One region of the Rhizobium sp. 862_C5_N1_2 genome, then DNA from elsewhere that is predicted to be linked to it. Evidence: predicted binding sites of a transcription regulator. Region 1 holds the regulator's gene; the other holds the start of a gene.
What was found. The regulator LexA, encoded in region 1, represses DNA repair genes until DNA is damaged. The targets are predictions, from matches to a motif close to TGTTCNNNNTGTGTTCNG.
Positions count from the first base shown of each region.

Region 1 (14,930 bases):
ATAGAGGACCGGTGGAACTCGTCGGCGTCGGCGGCGAGGGGCTGCAGGCGGAAGGCTTGCGGTCCCTGTTCGATTTCTCCGAGCTGTCGATCATGGGCATCACCCAGGTGCTGAGTCGGCTGCCGAAGCTCTATACCCTGATCCGCCAGACGACGGCTGCCATCATTGCCGCAAGGCCTGATATTCTTCTCATTATCGACAGCCCGGATTTCACCCATCGCGTCGCCAAGCGTGTCCGCACCGCGCTGCCCGATCTGCCTGTTGTCAATTACGTCTGTCCGAGCGTTTGGGCCTGGAAGGAATATCGCGCCACGCGCATGCTCGGCTACGTCGATCATGTGCTCGCCGTCCTGCCCTTCGAGCCGGCAGTGATGCGCACGCTCGGCGGGCCTGAGACCACCTATGTCGGCCATCGCCTGACCGCCGATCCGGCGCTGCTCGAAGCGCGGCGGTTGCGCGCCGGGCGCGCACCCGTCGGCGAAGCGGGTAAGACGATCCTGATGCTTCCTGGGTCAAGATCCTCCGAAATCAGCAGGCTGCTGCCGTTTTTCGAGGACGCGGCCAGCGAACTCGTCGCCCGCAACGGCCCGATGCGTTTCCTGCTGCCCACCGTGCCGCACAATGAAGCGCTGGTGAAGGGTCTCGTCGCCGGCTGGGCCACGCCGCCGGAGGTCGTGGTCGGATCCATGCAGAAGTGGAAGGCCTTTGCCGAAGCGGATGCCGCGATGGCGGCTTCCGGTACGGTAATCCTCGAACTCGGCCTTGCCGGCGTGCCGACGGTGTCCGTCTATAAGACGGATTGGATCATCAGCCTGCTGACCAAGCGCATCAAGGTATGGACGGGCGCATTGCCCAATATCATCGCCGATTATGCCGTCGTGCCGGAATATCTGAACGAGGTGGTCCGCGGCGCCAGCCTGGCGCGCTGGATGGAGCGGCTGTCGGCCGATACGCTCCAATTGAAGGCAATGAACGAGGGTTACGATCTCGTCTGGCAACGCATGCAGACCGAAAAGCCGCCCGGCGAGCACGCCGCCGAGATCCTTCTCGACGTGCTGAAAAAGAAAAAACCCGGTCGTTTCTGACCGGGTTTTCTTTTGGGTTCTTTTAAAGCGATCAGCGCTTCGAAACCGGGATGTAATCGCGCTTCGGTTCGCCGACATAGAGCTGGCGCGGACGGCCGATGCGCTGTTCCGGATCCTCGATCATCTCGTTCCACTGCGCGATCCAGCCGACGGTGCGGGCAAGCGCGAAGAGCACGGTGAACATGGTCGTGGGGAAGCCCAGCGCCTTCAGCGTGATGCCGGAATAGAAGTCGATGTTCGGATAGAGCTTCTTTTCGATGAAATATTCGTCGGTGAGCGCGATGCGCTCCAGCTCCATCGCCACTTCGAGCAACGGATCATCCTTGATGCCGAGTTCGCCAAGCACTTCATGCGTCGTCTTCTGCATGATCTTGGCGCGCGGATCATAGTTCTTGTAGACGCGGTGACCGAAGCCCATCAGGCGGAACGGATCGTTCTTGTCCTTGGCGCGGGCGATATATTCCGGAATGTGGTCGACCGAGCCGATCTCGTTCAGCATGTTGAGCGCTGCTTCGTTGGCGCCGCCATGCGCGGGGCCCCAGAGGCAGGCGATGCCGGCAGCGATGCAGGCGAACGGGTTGGCGCCCGACGAACCGGCGAGACGGACGGTCGAGGTCGAGGCGTTCTGCTCATGATCGGCATGCAGGATGAAGATGCGGTCCATGGCGCGGGCAAGCACCGGATTGACCACATATTCCTCGCAAGGCACGGCAAAACACATGCGCAGGAAGTTCGAGGCGTAGTCGAGGTCGTTCTTCGGGTAAACGAAGGGCTGGCCGATATGGTACTTGTAGGCCATGGCGGCAAGCGTCGGCATCTTGGCGATCATGCGCAGGCTGGCGACCATGCGCTGGTGCGGATCGGTGATGTCGGTGGAGTCGTGGTAGAAGGCCGACAGCGCGCCGACGCAGCCGCACATGACGGCCATCGGATGCGCATCGCGGCGGAAGCCGGTGAAGAAGCGGCTCATCTGCTCGTGCACCATGGTGTGGTGCGTGACGCGATAATCGAAATCCTTCTTCTGCACGGTGGTCGGCAGTTCGCCGTAAAGCAAGAGGTAGCAGACCTCGAGGAAGTCGCCATGTTCGGCGAGCTGCTCGATCGGATAGCCGCGATGCAACAGGACACCTTCGTCGCCGTCGATGTAGGTGATTTTCGATTCACAGGATGCAGTCGACGTGAAACCCGGATCGTAGGTGAAGGAAGCCGTGTTCTTGTAGAGGGCACCGATATCGATGACGCTCGGGCCGATCGTGCCGCTTTTAACGGCAAGGTCGACTGATTTGTCACCGATTTTTATTGTAGCGCTTTGATCCGTCATGCTGATCCTCCGAAATGGCGGTGGCGCCATAAAAGCGCCATAGGGGTTAAGCGTCCTCACCGATAGCTATATGATCGCGAGGCTAATGCCAAGTTACCGTGATGGCATTTTGTGCATTGCAGTATCACCTTTTAGGCACTGCAGCGATGAGCCGCATGCATATCGGAAGCCGATGATTCGACTGCTCTTTTGGCTCTTTCAATTTTCCCTCACTTTTCAATCGATTATTCTTGCCGGATTTGATTGGCGGTTGCATTCTGCCTGTCGGGGCGAGTGACTTTGGGCAGCACATGCAGGAGTTGACGACAGTCGAATTGCGGCCGGAAGCAGGCGCCGGCCTTGCCGACTCCGCCGGTTTTTCTCCGGCTGTCGTGGTGACGCGGCCGCCAACGACGCAGTCGGCGACACCGTGGCGCCACCGGCTGCCGGCAGTAGCCTTGCAATCGCTGCGTGGTGGCATGCGCATGCTGGGCGAAGAGGCGGACCATGGCCGCCTGCTGCTGTTCTCACCGGTCTTCCTCGGGGCCGGCTCAGCCTTCTGGTTTCTAGCGGCATCGGACTTCCCGCTCGTTGCATCGCTGCTCTGCCTGTTGGTGCTGACCGTCGCGGTTCTCATCGCCAGCCGCAACCGGGCGGCATTGCGGGCAACGCTGCTGGCGCTTGCACTTGTCGCCTGCGGCGTGGTCTCGGCGCAGCTCGAGAGCCGGCGGGCTTCGACCGTGATCCTCGATTCATCAGTGACGACGACGGTGACCGGCCGTGTCGAGCGGCGCGAAGGCGATGGTCGCGGGCGGTGGCGCTATATTCTTGCCGTCACCGGCACTGAGGCGCCGGAGGTGAAGCGGCCGCCGGGGCGCATAACCGCGATCGCCCGCGGCGCGGACGCGCCTTTCGAGATCGGTGATATCATAACCGGCAGGGCACGGCTGACGCCGCCAGCAGGTCCAGCGCTTCCTGAGCTCAACGACTTCTCCTTCGGTGCCTATTTCGATGGCATCGGCGCCAACGGCTTCTTCTACGGTGCGCCGACAAAGGTCGATTTGCAGGCAGGTCCGCAAGCGGCCAGATCGACGACGGAAGCGCTGCTCGAAGGTCTCTACCGGCTGCGCAGCGGTATCGGAGACCGCATAAGGTCGATCCTGCCCGGCGACACCGGCGCTTTTGCCGCTGCTCTGGTGACGGACGAGCGGCGCGCCATCTCGAATGAGACGACGGAGGCGCTGCGCCAGTCCGGTCTGGCTCATATCATCGCTATCTCCGGCCTCAATATGGCGCTGTCAGCCGGCATCTTCTTCGTCGGTTTCCGCATGCTGCTCAGCCTCTTTCCCGGTGTCGCCCAAGCCTATCCGACCAAGAAGATCGCCGCTGCCGGCGCGCTCATCGCCGTCACGGCTTATTTCCTGATCTCCGGCTTTGCCGTCTCGGCCGAACGCGCCTTCATCATGATGGCGATCATGTTGATTGCCGTCTTCTTCGACCGGCCGTCGATCAGCCTGCGCAATGTCGCTCTCTCGGCGCTCGTCATTCTCGCCATTTCACCGTCCGAGGTCTTGGGTCCGAGCTTCCAGATGTCCTTTGCCGCGACATTGGCGTTGGTATCTGGCTACCAGCTGTGGAAGGACCGGCGCGTCCGCGAAAACGCTTTCCTGAAGCTGCCGATTTTTCGGCCCGTCGTTACGGTTGCGGGTTTCTTCGGCGGCGTCTTCCTGACCTCGCTGATCGGCGGCTTTTCCACCGCGCTGTTTTCGATCGAGCATTTTCATCGCCTGACTGCCTATGGCCTGCCGGCAAACCTCGCGACGATGCCGATCATCTCCTTCATCATCATGCCGGCCGGGTTGCTGGCGATGCTGCTCATGCCTTTCGGTCTGGACGTTTTGCCTTGGAAGGTCGTCGGATTCGGCCTCGATCTGGTGATCGCGATCGCAAAGACGGTGTCCGGCTGGGGTGGCGACATCGGCATCGGCCGCTTGCCCGCTTGGTATTTCGCGATCGCCGTCGCAGGCTTTCTGCTGCTGACGCTGCTCCGCACCCGGCTGCGCCATATCGGCACATCGATCATCGCGGTGTCGACGCTCGTCCTCTTGCTTCAGCCGGTTCCCCGGCCGCCGGATCTGGCGATTTCGGAGGATGGTGGTCTCGTCGCAATCGTCGAGGCGGGGGCCATGGCTTCCAACCGTGAAAGACCGCCGGATTTCATCTTCGACCAGTGGCAGAGAGCGCTGGTCCTGCCGACGCATCACCCGCCGAAGATGCTGGATGGTCCTGTTATTCCGCCGGAGGGAGAAGACCGCCGCGTCAGGCTTTCCCGCGATCAGCAGAACGAAGCAAGGTCGGCGATGCGGGCGGCTGCAGCGGCCGGTGAAGCCAACCGCTTTTCCTGCGTCAAGAAGGCCTGGTGCACATCAAGGCTTGGCAATGGTCATGTCGTTGCTGTCATCGACAATGCCGCCTATCTCGGTCCGGCATGCGACGCGGCCGATATCGTCGTGACGTCGGTCCGCCTGCGCTTCAACAGCTGCCGCTCAGGGGCGACGCTCTTCACCGGCGAAACGCTGCGCAGGACCGGCTCCGTCGAGTTGCGCTTCGCCGACGCCGGCCTGGAGGTCGCAACCGCATTCGATGCATTGTCGCGGCCATGGATGCGGCATCGCGCCTATGACTGGCGCAGCAACAGTTTTGCCGAATCCGGACTGCCTGATGTCAGTGATAGCGGCGAATGAGGCCGACGAGCTTGCCCTGAACCTTGACGCGGTCCGGCCCGAAAATCCGGGTCTCGTAAGCCGGGTTGGCCGCCTCCAGCGCGATCGAGGCGCCTTTGCGGCGGAAGCGTTTGAGTGTCGCTTCTTCGTCGTCGACGAGAGCAACGACGATGTCGCCAGGACTTGCGGTGCTGCCGTTGCGAATAATCACGGTGTCGCCGTCGAAGATGCCGGCGTCGATCATCGAATCGCCCTTGACCTCGAGCGCATAATGTTCACCGGAACCGAGCATGTCGGCCGGAACGACGATGTCGTGGGTGTTGTTCTGGATCGCCGAGATCGGAACACCGGCGGCGATACGGCCCATGACCGGCACGGAGACCGAGTTGCCGTTGTCGGCGACGGGTTTTGCGGGAGCAGGAGTGGCGACCGGCTGCGGCTTGCCAAGGCTGCCCTCGATGACGCTGGGCGAAAAGCCCCGCCGGGGCTGAATGCTGGGGCTGTAGGCCTCCGGAAGCTTGATAACCTCGAGCGCACGGGCGCGGTTCGGTAGGCGGCGAATGAAGCCACGTTCCTCGAGCGCCGTAATCAGCCGGTGAATCCCGGACTTGGAAGCGAGGTCCAGGGCATCCTTCATTTCGTCGAAAGATGGCGGAACGCCGGATTCCTTCATGCGCTCATGAATGAAAAGGAGAAGCTCCTGTTGTTTGCGCGTGAGCATCGACGTTGTGACCTCGTGATTGAAACAAATCCAGAACAGACACTATATGTTCCATATGTGTTCCGCAAGTAGCTAAATTTCCGTAAAACTTGGCGCCAACTCGTTGAGATTTTTATTTTCATTCGCCGGATTGGGACACATCTCTTGCATTGAGGGGCGCGCCATCGCACATCTCTTGCCGTTTCCAGGAGGGATATCATGAACGAGCGTTCCGCCAAGCCGCACCCGCTGGATCATGTGGTGCTGCCCGTCGTCAATATCGATCTGGCGCGCGAGAGGCTTGGCAAGCTCGGCTTCACCGTTGCCGCCGATGCACGCCATCCCTTCGGAACGGAAAACGCCTGCGTCTTTTTTGCCGACAAGACCTATCTGGAGCCGCTCGGGATTGCGAGTGTCGAGGAGAGCGAGGCCTCAGCGCGGCAAGGCAATGTTTTCACGGCCCGCAACCGGGCCTTCCGCTTCCGCTGCGGCGAGGAGGGGCTTTCGGGGCTTGCTTTCGGCAGTAAGGATGCCGGCGTCGATCATCAGAACTTCGTCGGCAACGGATCGAGCGCCGGCGAGATGCTGCAGTTCACCCGGCCGATGACGATGCCGGACGGTTCTGAGAGCATCGCCGGCTTCAAGCTGGCTTTTGCCGGCGACCTGCGAGCGCCCGATCTCTTCCTTTTCAGCGTCGAACGCGTCAATCCGCTGCCGGCCGACCGCGGCGCGCTGGAGACGCATGCCAATGGCGTCACCGGCATTGCCGAGATCGCGCTCTGCGCGCCTGATGCTGCCGCTTTCGGAGCCTTCGTCGGCCTTGCCGTGGCGCAGGCGGCAGTCGAGAAAACCGGTTTTGGCGTCAATGTTGCTGCTTCGAACGCGAAAATCAGTCTGATGACGCCGGAAGGGCTAGAAGCCTATTTCGAGATCGCCGGCTCATCCGCCGATCGCGGCCTGCGTGGCCGGGCAATCCTCTTCATTGTCGCCGATCTTGCCGTGACAGAAGCGCATTTGGCTGCTAACGGGGTGACATACACGCGCAAGAACAATCGCATTCTGGTGAAGCCCGCGCCCGGGCAGGGCACGCTCTTCGCCTTCGAGGAGACACGATGAGCACTGAGACGAATTCCGAAGTCAAGATCGGCGAAGGCCAAGGCCAGGTGACCTTTTCCAATACCGGCCGGCTGTCGCTGATTGCCGGTCCCTGCCAGATGGAGAGCCGCGACCACGCCTTCATGGTTGCCGGCACGCTGAAAGAGCTTTGCGCAAAGCTCGGCATCGGCCTCGTTTACAAGAGCTCCTTCGACAAGGCGAACCGCACCTCGCTCTCGGCTGAACGCGGCATCGGGATCGAAAAGGGCATGGAGGTTTTTGCCGCCCTCAAGAAGGAATTCGGCTTTCCTGTCCTGACCGACGTTCATACCGCCGAGCAATGCGCGGAGGTGGCAAAGGTCGTCGACGTCCTGCAGATCCCGGCCTTCCTTTGCCGCCAGACCGACCTTCTCATCGCCGCCGCCAAGACCGGCCGCGTCGTCAATGTCAAGAAGGGCCAGTTCCTCGCTCCCTGGGATATGAAGAACGTCCTGAAGAAGCTCAACGCCAGCGGCAATCCGAACGTGCTGCTGTGCGAGCGTGGCGCCTCATTCGGCTATAACACGCTGGTTTCCGACATGCGCTCGCTGCCGATCATGGCGGCGATGGGCGCGCCCGTTATCTTCGATGCCACCCATTCCGTTGCGCAGCCGGGCGGGCAGGGCGATTCCTCCGGCGGTCAGCGGGAATTCGTGGAAACACTGGCGCGCGCAGCAGTGGCTGCCGGTATTGCCGGCGTCTTCGTCGAAACCCACCAGGACCCCGACAATGCACCTTCCGACGGCCCCAACATGGTCTATCTCGAGGACATGCCGCGGCTGCTTGAAAAGCTGCTTGCCTTCGATGCGGTCGCCAAGGCTTGACGTTCAACAGCCTGACATGATCGTGCTATAGGCATGTCGCGAAAAAGTGTGCAGCGGTTTTGCGACAACGACATGCGGAAAGCCAAAGACCTAAAGCGTGGCAAGCGAATCTGAAAGATCGCGACGCGCTTTAGGCGAGATCCAAACGCTGGTTCGAAGGCTGGAAATTGCAGCATTGTAATTTGCACGCCTTCGACTAAGACAGGTTTCGAACCGACTTATCACCACCCACCGAGCAGGAAGAACCCATGACTGCAATCACCGATATCATCGCCCGCGAGATTCTCGATAGCCGTGGCAACCCCACCGTCGAAGTCGATGTCTATCTCGAAGATGGCAGCATGGGCCGCGCGGCCGTTCCCTCGGGCGCCTCGACGGGCGCGCATGAGGCGGTCGAACTGCGCGACGGCGGCAAGCGCTACCTGGGCAAGGGTGTCGAAAAGGCGGTGGAAGCCGCCAACACCGAGATCTTCGACGCGATCGGCGGCATCGACGCCGAAAACCAGATCCAGATCGACAACATCATGATCGAGCTGGACGGCACGCCGAACAAGTCGCGCCTCGGCGCCAACGCCATCCTCGGCGTGTCGCTCGCCGTCGCCAAGGCTGCTGCCCAGGCGTCCGGCCTGCCGCTCTACCGTTATGTCGGCGGCGCTTCCGCCAGCCTGCTGCCGGTGCCGATGATGAACATCATCAACGGCGGCGCCCACGCCGACAATCCGATCGATTTCCAGGAATTCATGATCCTGCCAGTCGGCGCCGATTCGATCGCCGAAGCCGTGCGCATGGGTTCGGAAGTCTTCCATACGCTGCGCAAGGAACTTGCCGCGCAGGGCCATAACACCAATGTCGGCGACGAAGGCGGTTTCGCACCGGGTCTGAAGAGTGCTTCGGAAGCTCTCGACTTCATCATGAAGTCGGTCGAGAAAGCCGGCTACAAGCCGGGCGAGGACATCTACCTCGGCCTCGACTGCGCCTCGACCGAATTCTTCAAGGACGGCAAATACGTTCTCGAAGGGGAAGGCCGCACGCTGGAATCGGGCGCCATGGCCGAATATCTGGCTGAGCTCGCCGCCAAGTATCCGATCATCTCGATCGAGGACGGCATGGCCGAAGACGATTGGGACGGCTGGAAGACGCTGACCGACCTGACCGGCAAGAAGACCCAGCTCGTCGGCGACGATCTCTTCGTTACCAACTCCGCCCGTCTTCGCGACGGCATCCGCATGGGCGTCGCCAACTCGATCCTCGTCAAGGTCAACCAGATCGGCTCGCTGACGGAAACGCTCGATGCCGTCAACACGGCGCACAAGGCGGCCTATACCGCCGTCATGTCCCACCGTTCCGGCGAGACCGAAGATTCGACCATCGCCGATCTTGCGGTCGCCACCAACTGCGGTCAGATCAAGACCGGCTCGCTGTCGCGTTCCGACCGTCTTGCCAAGTACAACCAGCTGATCCGCATCGAAGAGGGCCTCGGCCCGCAGGCCCAGTATGCCGGCCGCTCGATCATTCGCGGCTGATCGGATCTGATGTTCAATGGCTTGACCCGCGCCTTTCCGGCGCGGGTTTTTTATTGCCCGGTTTTTAGAGTCAACGAACGGTTAATCTCTGCGCGTTAGATTGAACGAATTGGTAATGCGTTCAAGAGCATGCGTGTATGTGGACAAAGCATCATAAGAAGAGAAAGATCGGTCGCTTCGTCATTCCGGCCATGACGGTCGCCTTCCTCTCCTATTTCGGTTATCATTGCATCCATGGCGATTACGGCCTGCGCGCAACGGAGACGTTCGAGCATCAGCGTGTCGCGCGTGAAAAAGAGCTTGCAGTCTTGAAGGCGAAGCGCGAACATCTGGAAAATCAGGTCGCGCTCCTCAGTGACGGCTCGCTCGACAAGGATATGTTGGACGAAAAAGCGCGTTATCAGCTCAACATGTCGCGCGCGGACGAGATCGTCATATTCAACCATTATTCCAATTAACCGAAAACAGGTTAATTGGAATTTTCATAGTTCTTCCAATAATTTAGCAGCGAATACGAGCCATGCAATTATGGCATTGCTGTGGTCATATTTCTTCCCTATGGTACGCCCCACCAAGAAACGACAAACCCATAGGGAGGGTTGAATGGCGCCGCGAAAGACCGCGACCGTTTCCAGCCGCAAAACTGCAGCAAAACCGGCAGCCAAAGCATCGAATGGAGGCCCTGTAGCCGACTTCGATCGCAATGAAGAGCTCAAGGCCTATCGCGAGATGCTGTTGATCCGTCGCTTCGAGGAGAAGGCCGGCCAGCTTTACGGCATGGGCTTCATCGGCGGCTTTTGTCACCTCTACATCGGTCAGGAAGCTGTCGTCGTCGGCATGCAGATGGCGCAGAAGGAAGGCGACCAGGTCATCACCGCCTATCGCGATCACGGCCATATGCTGGCAACCGGCATGGAAGCACGCGGCGTCATGGCGGAACTGACCGGGCGTCGCAGCGGCTATTCCCACGGCAAGGGCGGCTCGATGCACATGTTCTCGAAAGAGAAGCATTTCTACGGCGGTCATGGCATCGTCGGTGCCCAGGTCTCGCTCGGAACGGGTCTTGCCTTCGCAAACCGCTACCGCGGCAACGACAATGTCTCCATCGCCTATTTCGGCGACGGCGCCGCCAACCAGGGCCAGGTCTACGAGAGCTTCAACATGGCTGCTCTCTGGAAGCTGCCGATCGTCTATATCGTTGAGAACAACCGTTACGCCATGGGGACGTCGACCGCGCGCGCCACTGCGCAGTCGAACTACTCGCTTCGTGGATCCGGCTTCGGCATCCCAGGCATTCAGGTCGACGGCATGGACGTCCGCGCCGTCAAGGCTGCGGCCGACGAGGCGCTCGAACACTGCCGTTCCGGCAAGGGCCCGATCATTCTCGAAATGCTGACCTATCGTTATCGCGGTCACTCCATGTCCGACCCGGCGAAATATCGCTCCAAGGACGAAGTGCAGAAGATGCGCTCCGAGCATGACCCGATCGAACAGGTCAAGTCTCGCCTCGTCGAAAAGGGCTGGGCTTCCGAAGACGATCTGAAGGCGATCGACAAGGATGTCCGCGATATCGTCGCCGACAGTGCCGATTTCGCCCAGGCCGATCCGGAGCCGGATGCATCCGAGCTCTACACCGACATTCTGCTCTAATCGGGGAGGGAACCCATGCCTATCGATATCCTCATGCCCGCCCTCTCTCCGACCATGGAAGAAGGCACACTGTCCAAATGGCTGAAGCAGGAAGGTGACAAGGTCACCTCCGGCGACGTGATTGCCGAAATCGAAACCGACAAGGCGACGATGGAAGTCGAAGCTGTCGATGAAGGGATCATCGGCAAGTTGCTCGTCGATGCCGGCACTGAAGGCGTCAAGGTCAATACCAAGATCGCCGTTTTGCTGCAGGACGGCGAATCCGCTTCGGACATTTCCGCCGCCAAGCCCGCTGCCGCGGCAGCGCCCGCGGTTGCCCAGGAAGAGAAGCCGACCAACACCGGTTCCGCCTCCGCGCCGCTTCCGGCCGAGCCGAAGGCTGTCGTTCCGAACGACCCCGAAATCCCGGCCGGCACTGAAATGGTGTCGACGACCGTGCGCGAAGCGCTCCGCGACGCCATGGCCGAAGAAATGCGCGCCGACGAAAACGTCTTCGTCATGGGCGAGGAAGTCGCCGAATACCAGGGCGCTTACAAGGTCACGCAGGGGCTACTGCAGGAATTCGGCCCCCGCCGCGTCGTCGATACGCCGATTACCGAGCACGGCTTTGCCGGTGTCGGCGTCGGTGCCGCAATGGCCGGCCTTCGCCCGATCGTCGAATTCATGACCTTCAACTTCGCCATGCAGGCGATCGACCACATCATCAACTCCGCCGCCAAGACGCTCTATATGTCCGGCGGCCAGATGGGTGCTCCGATCGTCTTCCGCGGTCCGAATGGTGCCGCGGCTCGCGTCGGCGCCCAGCACAGCCAGGATTATGCAGCCTGGTATAGCGCCATTCCCGGCCTGAAGGTCGTCATGCCCTATACGGCATCCGACGCCAAAGGCCTGCTGAAGGCTGCGATCCGCGATCCGAACCCGGTCATCTTCCTCGAAAACGAAATTCTCTACGGCCAGCACTTCGATGTGCCGAAGCTCGACAATTTCGTCCTGCCGATCGGTAAGGCCCGCATCCATCGTCCGGGCAAGGACGTCACTGTGGTCTCCTTCGGCATCGGCATGAGTTATGCGACCAAGGCTGTCGCCGAACTCGAGAAGATCGGCATCGACGTCGAACTGATTGACCTTCGCACCATCCGCCCGATGGACCTGCCGACCGTCATCGAATCGGTGAAGAAGACTGGCCGTCTGGTCACCGTCGAGGAAGGTTATCCGCAGTCCTCCGTCGGCACCGAAATCGCCACCCGCGTCATGCAGCAGGCCTTCGACTATCTCGATGCGCCGATCCTGACGATCGCAGGCAAGGACGTTCCGATGCCTTACGCCGCCAATCTCGAAAAGCTTGCCCTTCCGAACGTCGGCGAAGTGGTCGATGCGGTGAAGGCTGTTTGCTACAAATAAGGGGAGGGTGTTTCGATGCCGATCAATATCACGATGCCCGCCCTCTCTCCGACCATGGAGGAAGGCAATCTTTCCAAATGGCTGGTCAAGGAAGGCGACAAGGTCAAGTCTGGCGATGTGATCGCTGAGATCGAGACCGACAAGGCGACGATGGAAGTCGAAGCCGTCGATGAAGGCACGGTCGCCAAGCTCGTCGTTGCCGCCGGCACCGAAGGCGTCAAAGTCAATGCGTTGATCGCGGTTCTCGCCGCCGATGGCGAGGATGTCTCCGCTGCCGCAAGCGGTGCGGGTTCCGCCGCCCCAGCGCCGAAGGCTGACGGTGCAGCCGCGCCGAAGGCCGAAGCTGCACCGGCTCCGGCCCAGTCCACTCCGGCTGCGGCACCTGTAACCGCCGCCGCACCCGCCTCGGTTTCATCGGATGGCAGCCGCACCTTCTCTTCGCCGCTTGCCCGCAGGCTGGCCAAGGAAGCCGGTATCGACCTTTCGGCAGTCGCAGGCTCCGGCCCGCACGGCCGCGTCGTCAAGAGCGACATCGAAGCCGCCGTTGCCGGTGGCGGCGCCAAGGCTGCTGCTGCGCCCGTATCCGCTGCCGCGCCGGCTCCGGCAACCGCTGCGAAGGGCGCGTCCGAAGAAGCCGTGCTCAAGCTCTTCGAACCGGGCTCCTACGAGCTCGTGCCGCATGACGGCATGCGCAAGACGATCGCCAGGCGACTGGTCGAATCCAAGCAGACGATCCCGCATTTCTACGTCAGCGTCGATTGCGAGCTCGATGCGTTGCTGGCGCTACGCGCCCAGCTGAACGATGCGGCTCCGCGCAAGGACAACGCTCCGGCCTACAAGCTCTCGGTCAACGACATGGTCATCAAGGCCATGGCGCTGGCGCTGCGCGACGTTCCGGATGCCAACGTCTCCTGGACCGACAGCAACATGGTCAAGCACAAGCACGCCGATGTCGGCGTCGCCGTCTCGATCCCCGGCGGCCTGATCACCCCGATCATCCGCAAGGCCGAGGAAAAGACCCTGTCGACAATCTCCAACGAGATGCGCGATCTCGGCAAGCGGGCCAAGGATCGCAAGCTGAAGCCTGAGGAATATCAGGGCGGCACCAGTTCCGTCTCGAACATGGGCATGATGGGCGTGAAGAACTTCGCAGCCGTCGTCAACCCGCCGCATGCGACGATCCTCGCGGTCGGCGCCGGCGAACAGCGGGTCGTCGTCAAGAAGGGCGAAATGACGATTGCCACCGTGATGTCCGTCACGCTCTCGACCGACCATCGCTGCGTCGACGGCGCGCTCGGCGCCGAGTTGCTCCAGGCCTTCAAGGGCTACATCGAGAACCCGATGGGCATGCTTGTCTGATAGCGGCGCGGAGGCGGAAATGACCAAGACCGTTCTTTGCTATGGTGACTCGCTGACCTGGGGTTATGACGCCGAGACGATCGGCCGTCATGATTACAAAAATCGCTGGCCGAGCGTGCTTCAGGCAGCGCTCGGCCATGAGGCGCGCGTCATCGCCGAAGGCTTGAACGGTCGCACCACCGCTTTCGACGACCATCTCGCCGATTGCGACCGCAACGGTGCGCGCATCCTGCCGACGATCCTGCAGACGCATGCACCGCTCGACCTCGTCATCCTTCTGCTCGGCACCAATGACATGAAGCCGGTTGTGGCAGGTTCCGCCTTTGCCGCATGCCAGGGCATCAGCCGCCTCGTGCGGCTGATCCGCAATCATGCCTGGCCCTTCGAATTTGATGGGCCGGAGATTCTGATCGTGGCGCCGCCGGCGATCCGCGCGACGGGCAACGTGCCTTTCGCCGCATCCTTTCCCGGCGGTATCGAGGAATCGGCAAAGCTTGCAACGCTTTATCGTGATCTTGCCGACGAACTCGGTTGTGGCTTCTTCGATGGCAATTCCGTCGCCAAGACCACGCCGATCGATGGCATTCACCTCGATGCGGACAATACGCGTGCGCTCGGACGCGGGCTGGAATCGATCGTGCGGATGATGCTGGGGATCTGACCATGGCCTCCTTCATCGCCCTCCGGCAGGCCTCACGGCGGGATGCCTCGGAGCTGGCGATTCTGGCGGATATCGCATCGCGCGGGTTTGCCTCCTGGCTCTGGTTTGCCGGTGTGGAAAACGGCGTGAGCGATACGCCGCTGGAGCGGGGCCGGCTGAAGATGAGCGAGGAGGAAGCCGTCGGCGGCTGGCGGGATGCCGTCATTGCCGAGGCCTATGGCGAGGTCGCAGGTGTGGCGATCGGCCATGCGCTGGGTGAGGGGATAGGCGATATCGAGGCGACGATTCCGGCAACCGCACCGATGCTCGCCTTGCAGAAAGCGGTTGTGGGAAGCTGGTTCATCGGCAGTCTCGGCGTCTATCGCCATCTGCGCGGCATCGGCATCGGACGCAGGCTGCTGGACGATCAGATCGAAAGGGCCGATCGGCGGCCCGTCAGCCTGATCACCGCAAGCGACAACGAAGCGGCTTTGTCGCTTTATGGAAGAAACGGATTCCTGGAGGCTGCGCGCGCCGATGCCGTGCCGCTCTTCGAAAACAGCAAGAGACACGCGTGGGTGCTCATGACCC
Region 1 covers NZ_JBPWPT010000001.1:1,765,785-1,780,714, forward strand. Annotated here, with positions in the region: gene lpxB (lipid-A-disaccharide synthase) at 1-1,085, shown strand, start outside; gene gltA (citrate synthase) at 1,117-2,406, opposite strand; gene ACD590_RS08980 (ComEC/Rec2 family competence protein) at 2,697-5,129, shown strand; gene lexA (transcriptional repressor LexA) at 5,110-5,829, opposite strand; gene ACD590_RS08990 (VOC family protein) at 6,028-6,924, shown strand; gene kdsA (3-deoxy-8-phosphooctulonate synthase) at 6,921-7,766, shown strand; gene eno (phosphopyruvate hydratase) at 8,015-9,289, shown strand; gene ACD590_RS09005 (FtsB family cell division protein) at 9,427-9,747, shown strand; gene pdhA (pyruvate dehydrogenase (acetyl-transferring) E1 component subunit alpha) at 9,893-10,939, shown strand; gene ACD590_RS09015 (pyruvate dehydrogenase complex E1 component subunit beta) at 10,955-12,340, shown strand; gene ACD590_RS09020 (pyruvate dehydrogenase complex dihydrolipoamide acetyltransferase) at 12,356-13,699, shown strand; gene ACD590_RS09025 (SGNH/GDSL hydrolase family protein) at 13,719-14,360, shown strand; gene ACD590_RS09030 (GNAT family N-acetyltransferase) at 14,363-14,930, shown strand, end outside.

Region 2 (14,930 bases), 1.9 Mb from region 1:
GCTTTCATGATGATTTCGCCATCGCGATTGATGTAGCGGATCCTGTCGCCGGACTTCAGATTCAGCAATTCACGAACTTCAGCCGGAATTGTTGTCTGGCCCTTCGATGTCATCGTACCGTAGTAGATATTCATGCGGATCTCCTTACCATTCAAGTTTAGTAAGGAATTGCGATATATTCAAGGAGATCACCGCGCCAGCTCTTTCAATCCCAGCCTGATCAGCTTGGCGCTGTCGGCGCCATCGCCCGCCGCCTTCATTGCCGCGGCAACCGCATTCGCGGCCTGGTCGCGGGAATAGCCGAGGTTGGTCAGTGCGGACACCGCATCGGCGACGGGTGCTGCCGCGACGCCTTCACCGAGTTCCTGCTTGAGAGCGATATTGATCGCTTCGCCGGCAAAGGCCGGCGCCCGGTTCTTGAGCTCGGTGACAAGACGCATCGCCACTTTCGGACCGACGCCCGGCGCACGCGAGACGGCGGCGCGGTCCTGCAGGGCGATCGCATTGGCGAGTTCGCCTGGCGTCAACGTCGAGAGCACGGCGAGCGCCACCTTGGCGCCGACGCCCTGGACGCTCTGGAGCAGGTTGAACCATTCCCGCTCCAGCGCGGTCATGAAGCCGAAGAGCCTCAGCTGGTCCTCACGCACATATGTTTCGATAAACAGCACGCAGGCCTCGCCGGCCGAGCCGAGCTTGGACAGGGTGCGGGCCGAGCAATGGGCGACGTAGCAGACGCCGTGCACATCGACGAGCACATAGTCTTCGCCGATCTCGTCTATGGTGCCTTTCAGCTTGCCGATCATGGGTCGGGTCTCTCAGCAGATGGGAACAAGTCAAGTATAGATTAACCGGCCAGTGCCTGGCGCATCCGGTTGCTGCCGCGATTGTGCGCATGGCAGATGGCGATCGCCAAGGCGTCGGCGGCGTCGTCGCCCTTGAATTCGACTTTCGGCATCAGGATCTTCAACATCATATGGATCTGGTGCTTTTCGCCATGGCCGACACCGATGACGGCCTTCTTGACGGCGTTCGGGGCATATTCGGAGACCGGCAGCCCGGCACGTGCCGGCACCAGCATGGCGATGCCACGGGCCTGGCCAAGCTTCAGGGTTGCCACCGCATCCTTGTTGACGAAGGTCTGTTCGACGGCGGCTTCATCCGGCTTATAGCTGTGGACCATCTCCGCCAGGCCGTCGTGCAGCTGGCAGAGACGGGAGGCAAGGTCCATGTCTCCATCAGAGGTCACGGTTCCAGATGCCACAAACCGCAGGGAATTGCCTGATGTGTCGATCACTCCCCAGCCGGTGCGGCGAAGCCCGGGATCGATGCCGACGATGCGAATCGTATTTTGCATGGTTCAACCTATAGCGATTGCGAAATAAGTGCCATCGATATGTGAACAAAACAAAAACGTTCCTGAATTTCGGCCCTGCCATTTACCGCGAATTAAAACAGATGCCTGAATTCTAGTCATCGAATACGAGAGGGGCTTCTTTTGGCAAAGAGTTAAGCCTCCGATGTTCTGTTTACAGGTCAGTAGATCAGGCATGCGCTGCGTGCCCGCGCTGGCAGGCGCGTTCAGAAGGGGTTCGTTGTACATGGCTCAGAGATTTCAGTCCCTGTCCTTCAAGGTCATCGTCACGTTCATTCTGATGACCGTGCTGTCCATCGCGGTCATCGATGTGCTTGCCTATTTCGCCAGCAGCCGCATTTCCGACGAGCAGGCGCTGAAGGCCAAGGAAAGTGTGCTGATTTTTCGCGGCGACATGCTGCAGGACCAGCTGACGCAGCTTGAAAACCAAGCAAATTCCATCGCGCGCATCGAGGCGCTGCAGATGTCGATCACCAATCTGAAGAGCGGCTGGAAGACCATCGAGAAGACCGCGGGCGATGCCCGCGCCGAACTGAAGAAGGTTTTCATAGCCGGCAACCCCAACCCCGCCGACCAGCGCGAGAAGCTCATCAAGCCGGAAGGGCCGAGCGGCTTTTATTATTCGAGCCACGAGAAGACGCAGGGCGAAGTCGCCCGCGACCTCGAGGATACCGCCTTCAGCGATCTGCTGATTGTCGATCTCGAGGGCACCGTTCTCTATTCCTATAAGAAGGAAGACGACTTCGCCGAGAACCTGAAGTCGGATGCCTGGAAGGCGACCGGCGCCGGCATCGCATTCGCCAAGGCGATCGAGAATACCGCCAAGGCGACCGATGATGCAGCGCCGACAGGCTTTTCCGGCCTTCGTGTCGATGCCGGCAGCGGCAAGTCGGCGATCTTTTATGCCGTGCCGATCGTCAAGCTTGGAGCGGCCAAGGGCGTCATTCTCTTCAAGGTGCGCGACGAGATCGTCACCGGCATCCTCGCCAAGGGCATCGTCCAGGGCAGCACGGCGCGGGCGGCGATCGTCTCCGGCGATGGCTCCGCCGTCGGCCTCGACGCGAGCGGCAAGCTTGCGACGCTCGATACGACGCCCTTCACCTTCATCAAGAGCGCGCTTGCCAGTTCGGCGATGACGGTTGCCGATTTCAGCCGGGCGGACGGCGCGGCCCGCGCCTATGTTCGCGGTATCGACTATCGCGGCGACCGTTTCCTCGTGGCCGAGAGCGTGCTTCTGAGCGAGCTCAATGCCGGCTCGATCGAGATCGCCACCCTGCTGACGATGATTGGCGTCGGCGTGCTCGTCGTCATGGCGATCGCGACCGGGCTCGTCACCAATTTCCTGTTTTCGCCGCTTGCGCGGCTTGCCGGCGTCACCCGCGATGTCGCCGACGGCAAGCTCGACAGCGAGATCGGCAGCCTGAACCGCAAGGACGAGATCGGCACGATGGCCAACGCGCTCGACCGCTTCCGCCACTCGCTGATCGAAAGCCGCGAGCTCGAAGCTGCCAGCGAAGAGACCCGCCTGCAGGCCGAGCACGACCGCCAGCAGAATCTGGCCGAGCGTGAGGCCGAGGCCAAGACGCTGCAGCAGGTGGTCGAGGCGATTGACGAGGGCCTGCATCATCTGGCGAACGGCGATCTCGCCTACCAGATCGATACGCGCTTCCCGAACGAGCTCGAAAGGCTGCGGGTCAATTTCAACGAGGCGCTGGCGACGCTCAGCGAAACCATGACGGCAATCGGCAGCAACTCGATGGCGGTGCGCGCCGGCTCCGAGGAGATGCGCACCGGCGCCGACGAGCTTGCCGGGCGCACCGAGCGCCAGGCCGGCTCGATCACCGAGACGGCAAATGCGATCAGCGCCATCACCCAGTCGGTCCGCCGGCAGATCGAGCGAGCCGAACAGGCCGAACGCATCGCCCGCGATGCCAAGAAGGAGACGACGGGTTCCGGCCAGATCATGCGCGAGACGATCGCGGCGATGGAGGCAATCCAGGCCTCCTCGCGCCAGATCAACACGATCATCTCGGTCATTGACGACATCGCCTTCCAGACCAACCTCCTGGCCCTCAATGCCGGTGTCGAGGCAGCGCGCGCCGGTGAATCCGGCAAGGGCTTCGCCGTCGTCGCCATGGAAGTACGCGAGCTGGCCCAGCGCTCATCGAGTGCGGCCAAGGAGATCTCCAGCCTGCTGCAGAAATCGACGCATGAGGTCGAAAGTGGCGTTACGCTTGTGGAAAAAGCGGGCGTTGCGCTGACGGGCATCGGCGCCCATGTCGAGGCGATCAACGGGCAGATCAACGAGATCATGGGTGCGACCCGCGAGGAGGCCAATACGCTGCGTGAGATCAATAGTGCCGTCGCAGAACTCGACACGATGACGCAGCAGAACGCCTCGATGGTCGAGGAGACGACGGCGGCGATCCACCGGCTGGCGACTGAAGCCCTGGAAATGGACCGCCAGCTCGGCAATTTCACGCTACCGCATAGCCATCACACGCAGAGCGCCGAGGTGCATGTGCTGCGCCGTCAGCGGTAAGCCACACCTTTCCACATTGCATAAGGGTCGCGCTCGCGCGGCCTTTTTTGTTTGCGTCCATGGTTTGGAATGGCGCGGGTGCGAACCTACATAGACGGCATCGTCCAACTGCCCGGCAGGTTTCCCATGGTTCCCTTCTCCATACTCGACCTTTCCCCCGTTGCCGAAGGCAGCACCGTGCACCAGTCCCTCAACGCCTCGGCGCGAATGGCTGTGAAGGCTGAGGAGTTCGGTTACAAGCGCTTCTGGCTTGCTGAACATCACCGCATGCCGGGGATCGCCAGCGCTGCCACATCAGTCGTCATCGGCCATGTCGGGGCTGCGACAAAGCGCATCCGCATCGGCTCCGGCGGCATCATGCTGCCCAATCACTCGCCGCTCGTCATCGCCGAGCAGTTCGGTACGCTGGAGGCACTCTTCCCCGGCCGCATCGATCTCGGCCTCGGGCGCGCGCCGGGAACCGACATGCGCACGGCACAGGCGCTGCGGCGCAACCTCGAGGCCGGTGCAAACAGCTTCCCGAACGACGTGGTGGAGCTGCAGCAACTCCTCGATACGCCGGTCGAGAATCAGGCGATCCTCGCAGTTCCCGGCAATGGTTCACATATCCCGATCTGGCTGCTCGGCTCCAGTCTCTACAGCGCCCAGCTCGCCGCCATGCTGGGGCTTCCCTATGCCTTTGCCTCGCATTTCGCCCCCGACATGCTGCTCGATGCGATCGCGATCTACCGTGACCGCTTCCAGCCCTCGGCGACGCTCGACAAGCCGCATGTGATGGTCGGCGTCATGGGCGCGGTGGCAGCGACTGACGAGGAGGCGCGCTACCATTTCACCTCCGCCCAGCAGCAGTTCGTCAATCTGCGCCGCAATGTCCGCGGCCCATTCCCACGTCCGGTGACCGATATGGGGGATTTCTGGTCGCCGATGGAGAAGATGAATGTCGAACACACGTTGCGTTATGCCGTGGTAGGTTCGCCGAAGACGGCGGAGGCGAAACTGACTGAGTTTCTGCGGGAAACGCAGGCCGACGAGGTGATCATCTCGATGCCGATCCACGACATTGAGGCGCGGCTGACATCGGTGGAACTATTCGCAGGGCTGGGGAGCTTTATGCGAGCCGCCGCTTAGAACAGGATGATTTTAGGCTGGGTCGGCCTGTCCGAAAACCGCCCACACTTTTCGGCATCATGCTCTAGGATCTACGCAAGGCGCACTCTGACGGCGCCACCTTTCCGGTAAGAAAAAACCCGGCGTTGCAGCCGGGTTTTTATATTTGACATCTGCCTGAGGAGATCAGGCCGAGAGCTTCGCCAGCACTTCTTCCGAGACTTCGAAGTTGGAATAGACGTTCTGCACGTCGTCATCGTCTTCCAGGCTGTCGATGAGCTTCATCAGTGACTGGGCTTTTTCCTCGTCCACCGGCACGTTGTTCTGGGCGCGCCAGACGGCCTTGACGGTTTCGGCTTCGCCGAGGCTCGATTCCAGCGCTTTCGCCACTTCGCCGAGGGCTTCGAAGCCGCAGGTAATGTAGTGGCCGTCTTCGTCGGTCTCGACGTCGTCGGCGCCAGCTTCGATTGCGGCTTCCATCACCTTGTCGGCATCGCCGACGGAAAGCTTGTAGGTGATTTCGCCGACATGGTCGAAGGAGAAGGAAACGGAACCGGTTTCGCCGAGAGCGCCGCCGGCCTTGGTGAAGCTCGAGCGGACGTTGGAGGCGGTGCGGTTGCGGTTGTCGGTCAGAGCCTCGACGATGATCGCCGTGCCACCGGGGCCGTAGCCCTCATAGCGGACTTCGTCATAATTTTCGCCGTCGGCGCCGGCTGCCTTCTTGATGGCGCGGTCGATATTGTCCTTCGGCATGGACTGGGCCTTGGCGTTCTGGATCGCCAGGCGAAGGCGGGCGTTCATCGTCGGGTCGGGCAGGCCGGCCTTGGCGGCAACGGTGATTTCGCGCGCAAGCTTGGAGAACATTTTCGACCGCACGGCATCCTGACGGCCTTTGCGGTGCATGATGTTTTTAAACTGTGAATGGCCAGCCATGGCACCCCTGTCCACGTCTCATTGTTCGGAATGGGCCGCCTTATAAGAGCGAAACGGCACCCGTTCAAGGAAAAAGCAGTTCGGAACAAAGGCGAGGGGATGGCGTTTCAATCGAACTCCATCCAACGGAAAGGAACGGTCATGGCAAGTCTCAGCGAGGCGCAGGAACATCCAGCACGTCAGCTCTGGGATCAGGTCAACGATGTCCATGCCGGCATGCTCGGAATTTCCGGACTGGATATGCACATGCAGCCGATGGCGCCGCATGCCGATCCCACCACCAACACCATCTGGTTCTACACCAAGACCGATGCCGACATCGTGCGCGCCATCAAGCCCGGCAGCCGCGCGCATTTCTGTGTCGTCGGTAAGGATCACGACTATCACGCCTGCCTCGCCGGTGTGATTGAGGTGCATCCTGACCCTTCCAAGATCGAGGAATATTGGAGCTCGATCGTCGCAGCCTGGTATGACGGCGGCAAGAAGGACCCCAAGCTCACCATGCTGTCCCTCCATGTCGACGATGCGGAGATCTGGGTTTCCACAGGCAACAAGCTGAAATTCGGCTGGGAGATCGCCAAGGCCAATCTCGACGATGACAAGATGCCGGATGTCGGAATCAAGCGTCACCTGCAGTTCGCTTGACGCGCAGTGCCACTGCATAATTCCTTAATTCGGAATCGATTTAAGGATAAAATTATGCAGCAATTCAAAGTGCTACAGCGTCCTTTGCGCGTCTGAAAAGACGCGCGGCGCTGTAGAAGGAAAACCGCCGGGCCTTTTACTGCACGCCCTTCAGCACATAGATCAGCGGCTTTTTCGGCAGAGTGCGCATGGAGACGGTGATACTGGCATCGGGCGCATTGCCGACGTCGAAATCCTTGCCGAACATCGAGACGAAGGCTTCGACTGGCGGGCCGCGTCGGTGCATCGGCAGGATCAACGACGAGCGTAGCCGCTTGATGACGCGGCTCATGCTGTCGGCGCCCATCGTCAGGCCACCGTCGACGGGGACCATGACGACGTCGAGGCGGCCGATCTCGGTATAATGGGCATCTGTCAGCTCGTAGTGCAGGTGGCCGAGATGGCCGATGCACAGGCCGGCGATCTCGAAGATAAATATGGAGTTGCCGTTCTCATGCGCGCCGCCGAGGCCGTAGCTGAAGCGGATATCCGTCGTAACGTTGCGGATATAGGCATCGCCGACGACGAGATTGATGTTGGCCTTTTCGCCCGGAATGTCGCTCCACCCATGCAGCACGTGCTTGATGCCGGGATCGGGGGTCAGGGTATAGTGGGTCGTGTGCGCTTTGTTCATGGTCACGACATCGGGCATCGTCGCCGGTCTGTACCAGCCATTATAGTCTGTCGCGATGACGATGCCGCCCGGGGTCTCGATCTCGAAGGTGGAATGGCCGAGGAAGGTCAGTTTGACGTCCTCGCCCTCGGAGACGGCAGGCATCAGCGGCAGGGCGCCGGAGAAACTTGCGAAGGTCACCTTGGGGATGGTTTGCGCGATCGCCTGGCACTGGCTGACCGGTGGCCGCTGCTCTTGTGCCCCGGCAAGATTGGGCGCGGCGAAGGCCGCAAGGCATGCGATAGCGAGGATAAGATACCGCGGCTTCATGCCACCCCTCCGGCGCTCTATCACCTTCAACCGGCGCATAACCCGGAAAATCGATACCGATTTTGGGGTTATACCCGAGTGGCGGGGAGGATGCGGCATGAGGCCGCAGGGGTCCAGACGGCGGGTCCTCACAATTGCGTGTTGGACGGCCGCCTGTCGCCTGTTACCGCCAGAACTCCGGCACCGTTTCGGCCAGCCGCGGTCCGAGCCGGAGCGGCGCGATCTTTTCTGCAAGTCCTGTCGTATCCGAGATCTCCACGCCGACGCCGCAGATCGTCGCCGGTCCGTTCGCGGCTTCCATGCGGCCCTTCGGCATCTTGGAGATGAAGCGGTTGAGCGGCTCCTCCTTGTCCATGCCGAGAGAGGAGTCGTAGTCGCCGCACATGCCGGCATCCGACATATAGGCGGTGCCGCCGTTCAGGATCTGTGCGTCGGCCGTCGGTACATGCGTGTGGGTGCCGACGACGAAGCTAGCGCGGCCGTCGACGAAATGGCCGAAACACTGCTTCTCGCTGGTCGCCTCGGCATGGAAATCGAAGATGATCGCATCGGCCTGCTCCTTCAGCGGGCAGGCGTCGAGGATGACCTCCGCCGATTTGAAGGGGTCGTCGAGTTCGGGATGCATGAAGACCCGGCCCATGACGTTGGCGACGAGCACGCGCGCGCCGTTTCTGGCATAGAAAAGGCCGGAGCCACGGCCGGGCGTGCCTTGGGGATAGTTGGCGGGACGCAGGAACTGATCGTGCCGGCCGGCAAAAGCGACGGCTTCCTTCTGGTCCCAGACGTGGTTGCCTGTCGTCACCACATCGGCGCCGGCATTGATCGTTTCCAGAAAGATGTCCTCTGTGATGCCGAAGCCGCCGGCGGCATTCTCGCCGTTGACGATGACGAAATCGAGCCTGAGGTCGGAAACCAGGCCGGGAAGACGGTCCCAGACCGCCGTGCGTCCCGTCTTGCCGACCATGTCACCCAGAAAAAGAAGCCGCATTCCCTATCCAATCCAAGAGGCAAAAAAGCGAAGGCCGCTTTCTGTCAGGATGGCATCCAGGCTTATGTCGTGCGGCTCAGCGGGCACATGTGCCACTTCCTGGCAGTCGAATGCAATGCCGATCAGCTTCGGATGCAGGCCTTTTTGCCTCAGCCGGCTGATGGCGCGGTCGTAGTGGCCGGCGCCGTAGCCGATGCGGTGGCCGCTGATATCGAAGGCCGAAAGCGGCACCAGCATAATCTCGGGATCAAGAATGGCGGCATCTGCGCCGGGGCCGACCGTGCCGAAACCGGTGTCGACGAGGGGCGCACCTTCCGCCAGCTCGCGAAAGACGATGGTCTGCCGGTCAAGGATCGCCGGCACGCAGAGCCGCGCACCGCGCACGGCAAAGCGCGCCATCAGCGGCCGGAGATCGGCTTCCGAACGGATCGGTAGGAAGCCGGAGACGATCGTACCCAGCGCAAAACCGACGGCCTCGCCGGCATGTTCGGCCATTGCGAGGCTTTTGGAGGCGCGTTTCTCGGCGGGGATGGCGTCGCGTGCGGACAGCCGTTCGTTGCGCAGCTGCGCTTTCAATTCTTTCGCGGTCATTCGATCTGCCGGTTCTGAGAGATTTACCCGAGCATAGACGGCTGGATGTCCGATGCAAATGCCGGATGCGACGGTATCACGCGCGTTTCACGCCTCGTCCGACGGCGGCTGCGGATCGTCAGACGACGATGCTTGTCGGTATTGTCGTGGCGCCGATGGAGAAGCCTGCCATATCAGGAACGGCATTCGCTCCGGCCTGCAGGTCTTGCTGCCGCAACTCGCGCATCGCCTTTTCGAGCACTTGCTTGAGTTCGCGCACCACCGCCTTGAACTCTTCCATCGTTTCGCGATCATCGGCCGAAATGCCCGAAAATTTCGGGGCATCCTCAGCGACGCTCGCATAGGCGTTGCGGGCGTTGGTGGCGGCGTCCGGTTCCTGCGAGCTGGTCTCGCCGGCCGCAGTTTCTCCAGCGGTATCCGTCAGCGCAGCATCGGCCCCGCTGGTTGCGACGGCCGCAGCACCCGTGGCTGCATCCATCGAAACCGCTGTTGCCGGGCTGCCGGTCGCGACAGCCGATGCGAATTCGGAGGCGGCGGTGCCGACCTTGCGCGCCAGTTCGGCGGCCAACCAGGCGACTACCTCAGGAGCCATGTTGGAGCTGCGCAGCATCTCCAACTGCTGCTTTGCCTCTTCGAGCTTGCGTTGCGCCTTCGCCTTGGCCTCGTCTCCCGAGTTCGCCAAGGTCTGGCGCATCTGCTGCAGCGCCTGGGTGGCGCGCTGCAGCTTCAGCCTCGATCGGTCTCGCTTCCGGCGGCTGAAATGGCTGCCGTCGAAGACGTGCCGCGCAAGATGATGGAGGCAGACGTGGTCGCGACCTGCATGGACAATCCCCCGATTTTTAATTCGGGCCCCCGATTGCAATTCCGGGCATTCTGCAACGTCAGACTTGCGTGGACCTGTGTCTTGCGGATTTCGGCAGCGCAGCGGCCAACTGCTGCATCGTCTCCTCGAATAGAGGCGCTCCGCCCGGTGCCCAGCCGAGCGTGCGGATTTTCGCAGTGCTCATGGGATTGAGCGCAGCGTCATCGGCAGGGGCCGGCAGCGCGTGCCGACAGCCCGTCTCGCGGCGGATGGGCGAAAGGATATCGCGCGTGTCGACTGACATGTCTGAGACGTTGAAGACCTCGCCGGAGATGCGGGTGCTTTCCGTCTCCAGCATCAGCCTTACCGCCCGACCGAGGTCGCGGCCGTGAACTTCCGTTCCCCGACGGGCAACAACCGGCCGGCCGGCGAGGTAATCGGCGATGAGGCCGTCCCATTTGTTCGGTGAGAGATCGCCATAGACGCCGGTTGCCCTTAAGCTTACGCCGGCAAAACCCGGCGTGGAGAGGTGGTCAAGCGCGCGTTCGGCATCGAGCTTGACCTGGCCGTAAAGTGTTTCTGGCTTGGCCAGCATCGTCTCCGTCAGTTCGGTTCCCTCGGGATGTTCGCCATAGGCGGCGCGGCTGGACAGGAAGACGCAGCGGCGCGTGCCGGCGCGTTTGGCGGCTTCGAAAAGCCGGACGGTGCCATCGAGGTTCAACCTGTGGAAGGTCTTCGGATCGTCACCCTCGCCGCCACGATATTTGCCCGGAACATGGCTGAAGGCGGCGTGGACGAAGAAGTAAGCGTCGTCGAAGACGTCGATCTGATCCTTGTCGGGATCGAGCGAAAGCGCCGCGAACTCGACCGGGCGAGAGAAGAGGCGAGGCAGCGGCGCGCGGCGCCCGCCGACGATCACCTGATATCCGGCGGCCAGCAGTTCCTCGACGACATACCGGCCGACGAGACCCGTTCCACCCGATACCAGTACCTTCATGCTGCCCCTTCCGGATTGTCCAGCGCCGAGATCTCAGGCACATCGCCGCCATCGTGGAAACGGTGCCACAGATCGATCAAAGGTTGTAGTCGCGCTGCCTTGGGATGATCCTTTTCCCACGGTTTTTCATACTGGTAGTGCAGGATCGAAATGCTCTTCCAGTCCCAAAGCTCCGGCATGGTGAACCATACATATTGCAGCATGTTGAAATAAACCGGCAGGCCGTGCCAATCCGGGAAGAACGTCTCGAGAAAGGTCTGATCGGTGCGCCGCCAGAAGGCGTCCCGCCTGTCGAGCTTTTCGAGGATGTGCCGGAATGTGTCATGCGAGGGCGTCGCGACCAAGACACCGGAATTCATGCGGCGGAAGTCGGCGAGGCTTTCGTAGACATTGGGGGCGGCTGACAATTCCGGATAGAGGAAGAGCCTGTCGACGTTCTTCAACACGAGGGCGTCGGCGTCGATGAAGACGCAGCGCTGGTATTCGACGAGTTGCCAGAGCCTGAGCTTGCAGAAATTGTCGAGCGGCGAATGGAAATCCGGTTTGCGACCCTTGGTGAAAGGAGCTGTCGAATGGAGCTGGCCACGCGCATGGCGTTCGTTGAAGGCGGCAGACAGCGGCAGGTGCTCGACCGCGATCAGCCGGCAGTCGAGTGCTTTCAGGGGCAAAAGGGCGGCCGCATCGACGCCGCTGGTGTGGAGAACGACGATGTCAGCCCCGGTGCCGGTTCGGCGCAAGGAGCGGGCAAGCGCGGTTGCGCCCATGGCGTAGTCGGCATTGGTGACGAGTGTGACATAAGCGAAACGGGCGGGGATGCCGCTGGCGCTCGTCATATTGCGGCGCTCACGAGACGGATTTCAGCCGCTTGCCTTCCGGATCGTGATTGATCGTCGCGGCGATGTCCTTGGTCCAGGCGGAGACGGCCGGAACGCGGGCGCGGTCGACGCGATAGGCGAATTTCTTGGCGACGTCGACGATTTCGCCGAGCAGGCCCGCTTCCAGCGTGATCGGGTCGAGGCCGAGATCGCGGAATTTTTCGTTCCGGACGATCAGCTCGTTTTCTGCGGCTTCCTTGCGCGGGTTGGGCAGCCAGGCAATGTTGGCGCCGCTCATCCTGGCGATCATCTCGGCGAGGTCGCGCACCCGGTGGGTTTCCGTCATCTGGTTGAAGATCTCGACGCGGGCGCCGCGAGCCGGCGGATTTTTCAGCGCCAGTTCGATGCAGCGCACCGAATCCTGGATATGGATGAAGGCACGGGTCTGGCCGCCGGTGCCGTGCACCGTCAGCGGATAGCCGATCGCCGCCTGGATGAGGAAGCGGTTCAGCACCGTGCCGTAATCGCCGTCGTAGTCGAAACGGTTGATCAGCTGCGCATGGCGGCGCGTCTGCTCGGTATGCGTGCCCCAGACGATGCCCTGGTGCAGATCGGTGACCCTCAGGCCGTCATTCTTCGCATAGAACTGGAAGAGAAGCTGATCCAGGCACTTGGTCATGTGATAGATCGAGCCGGGATTGGAGGGATAGAGGATCTCCTGGTTGACCGTCTCCCCGCCTGCGGTTTCGATGCCGACCGGCAGGTAACCTTCGGGAATCGCCGCGCCGACCGTCGAATAGCCGTAGACGCCCATGGTGCCGAGATGGATGAGATGGGCATCGAGATTGAGTTCCGTCAGCGCGTTCAGCAGGTTGTGCGTGGCGCTGACATTGTTGTTGACGGTGTAGTTCTTGTGGCGGTCGCTCTTCATCGAATAGGGCGCGGCCCGCTGTTCGGCGAAATGGATGACGGCATCCGGGCGGTGTTCGGAAAGCCAGTTTTTCAGGAGTTCGTAATCCTTGGCGAGATCGATCAGATTGAAGTGGATGCGGCGTCCGGTTTCGGCATGCCAGATGCGGGTGCGCTCCTGGATCGAATCCATCGGGGTCAGCGACTGAACGCCAAGTTCCGTGTCGATCCAGCGGCGGGAGAGATTGTCGAGGATATGGATGTCGTGACCGGCATCGGAGAGATGCAGCGAGGTTGGCCAACCGATGAACCCGTCTCCGCCCATAACCGCAATCTTCATCACATCGTCTCCTGATTGGTCGCTCATTATCGGGAATAGTTAGGAATTGTGACAATCATTCAATGCTTGCCTGTCGGGAAGCGTTGCGCCAAACAGGGCACCTCAGTTTGGAGAAAATTATGACGGAACGCCCTTTTTCCATTTCGGGAGAGCTGACGGAGGCCGGACACCGCCTCGTTCAGCGGGTCTATTATGAAGATACGGACTTTTCCGGCCTGGTCTATCACGCCCGCTACCTGCATTTCCTGGAGCGCGGCCGTACCGATTATCTGCGCTGCCTCGGCGTCGAGCAGCGCGAACTCGTCAGCGCCGATGAGGAGGGCCTCGTTTTCGTTGTCCACCGCATGGAGATCGACTTCAAGAGCCCGGCGCGCATGGACGATGTGCTGACGATCCTGACACACACGGAGAAAGCCGGCGGCGCCAAGATGGTGCTCAATCAGCAGATCCGCTCGGGCGAGACGCTGCTGATCGCCGCCAAGGTGATCATCGCCGTCATCAACGCCCGGGGGCGGCCAAGGCGGTTGCCGGAAACACTGGCAGCGAAATTCCTGGAAGGCAGCATGCCGCTATAGGCCGAATTGCCGAAAAATCGGACCTTGTCAAAACTTGAACTTTATGTGAAGGAATTCCCGCGCCGCAGGATGAGCGCTCTTTCGGCAGCCGGACCTTGCTCCGGTCAAGTAATCCATGGAACGAAATCTTCCAAATACAGGCTTACTGTCACAGTCCGGCACTAACGATCTATTAACCATAATGGTGTCTTACTGGGAAAGTCGGAGTTTGTGCGGTGCACGCCTTCCTTTGACCAAATTTGACGGCAAGAAGGCGGAAGATGAGCTTGGAAGTTTGACCAGGGCTTTGGGCGGCGGCCGCCGGACACTTCTTGCGAGATCAGTTTGTGCCGCCCGGTCCAGCACCGGGCGTTTGGATTCGGGGATTTTGGATCAATGGAACAAGTAGGATTGGCAGCAGCAACGACGGACGTCAGCCTCTGGTCGCTTTTCATGCAGGCCGGCATCGTCGTCAAGCTCGTCATGCTCGGGCTTATCGCGGCCTCGGTGTGGACATGGGCTATCGTCATCGACAAATACCTGGCTTATGGCCGCGCACGGCGCCAGTTCGACAAGTTCGAGCAGGTGTTCTGGTCGGGCCAGTCGCTGGAAGAACTCTACCGCTCGCTGTCGGAACGCAACAATACCGGGCTGGCAGCGATCTTCGTGGCTGCCATGCGCGAGTGGAAGAAATCCTTCGAACGCGGCGCCCGCTCGCCGATCGGCCTGCAGATGCGTATCGACCGCGCGATGGACGTGACGCTCGCCCGTGAGACCGAATTTCTCGGCGCTCGCCTCGGATCGCTCGCGACCATCGGCTCGGCCGGTCCATTCATCGGTCTGTTTGGCACGGTCGTCGGCATCATGACCTCGTTCCAGGCGATCGCCGGTTCGAAGTCGACCAACCTTGCGGTCGTCGCGCCCGGTATCGCCGAAGCGCTGCTTGCCACTGCGATCGGCCTCGTCGCCGCTATCCCGGCAGTTATCGCCTACAACAAGTTCTCTGCCGATGCCGGCAAGCTCTCGGGCCGAATGGAAGGTTTCGCGGATGAATTCTCCGCCATACTTTCGCGCCAGATCGACGAGAAACTGCAGCCGCGCGCTGCCGCTCAATAACCAACGGAGTATTCTCACATGGGTATGGCTGTTGGAGGCAATGGCGGAGGCGGCGGACGCCGCCGTCGCGGCGGTCGGAACAGGGCCGTGATTTCCGAAATCAACGTGACGCCGCTCGTCGACGTCATGCTGGTGCTTTTGATCATCTTCATGGTCGCGGCACCGATGATGACCGTCGGCGTGCCGATCGACCTGCCGGAAACGCAGGCCAAGGCGCTGAATTCCGAGACGCAGCCG
Region 2 covers NZ_JBPWPT010000001.1:3,643,754-3,658,683, reverse strand. Annotated here, with positions in the region: gene ACD590_RS18260 (AbrB/MazE/SpoVT family DNA-binding domain-containing protein) at 1-134, opposite strand, end outside; gene ruvA (Holliday junction branch migration protein RuvA) at 189-803, opposite strand; gene ruvC (crossover junction endodeoxyribonuclease RuvC) at 845-1,354, opposite strand; gene ACD590_RS18245 (methyl-accepting chemotaxis protein) at 1,599-3,914, shown strand; gene ACD590_RS18240 (LLM class flavin-dependent oxidoreductase) at 4,041-5,042, shown strand; gene ACD590_RS18235 (YebC/PmpR family DNA-binding transcriptional regulator) at 5,208-5,954, opposite strand; gene ACD590_RS18230 (pyridoxamine 5'-phosphate oxidase family protein) at 6,096-6,599, shown strand; gene ACD590_RS18225 (MBL fold metallo-hydrolase) at 6,736-7,581, opposite strand; gene ACD590_RS18220 (TIGR00282 family metallophosphoesterase) at 7,745-8,569, opposite strand; gene ACD590_RS18215 (5-formyltetrahydrofolate cyclo-ligase) at 8,573-9,160, opposite strand; partial or broken gene ACD590_RS18210 (hypothetical protein) at 9,279-9,982, opposite strand; gene ACD590_RS18205 (NAD-dependent epimerase/dehydratase family protein) at 10,042-10,959, opposite strand; gene ACD590_RS18200 (glycosyltransferase) at 10,956-11,792, opposite strand; gene ACD590_RS18195 (NAD-dependent epimerase/dehydratase family protein) at 11,803-13,023, opposite strand; gene ybgC (tol-pal system-associated acyl-CoA thioesterase) at 13,143-13,598, shown strand; gene tolQ (protein TolQ) at 13,974-14,693, shown strand; gene tolR (protein TolR) at 14,712-14,930, shown strand, end outside.
Region 2: the regulator LexA is predicted to act here: its motif matches at 1,396-1,413, upstream of ruvC (crossover junction endodeoxyribonuclease RuvC).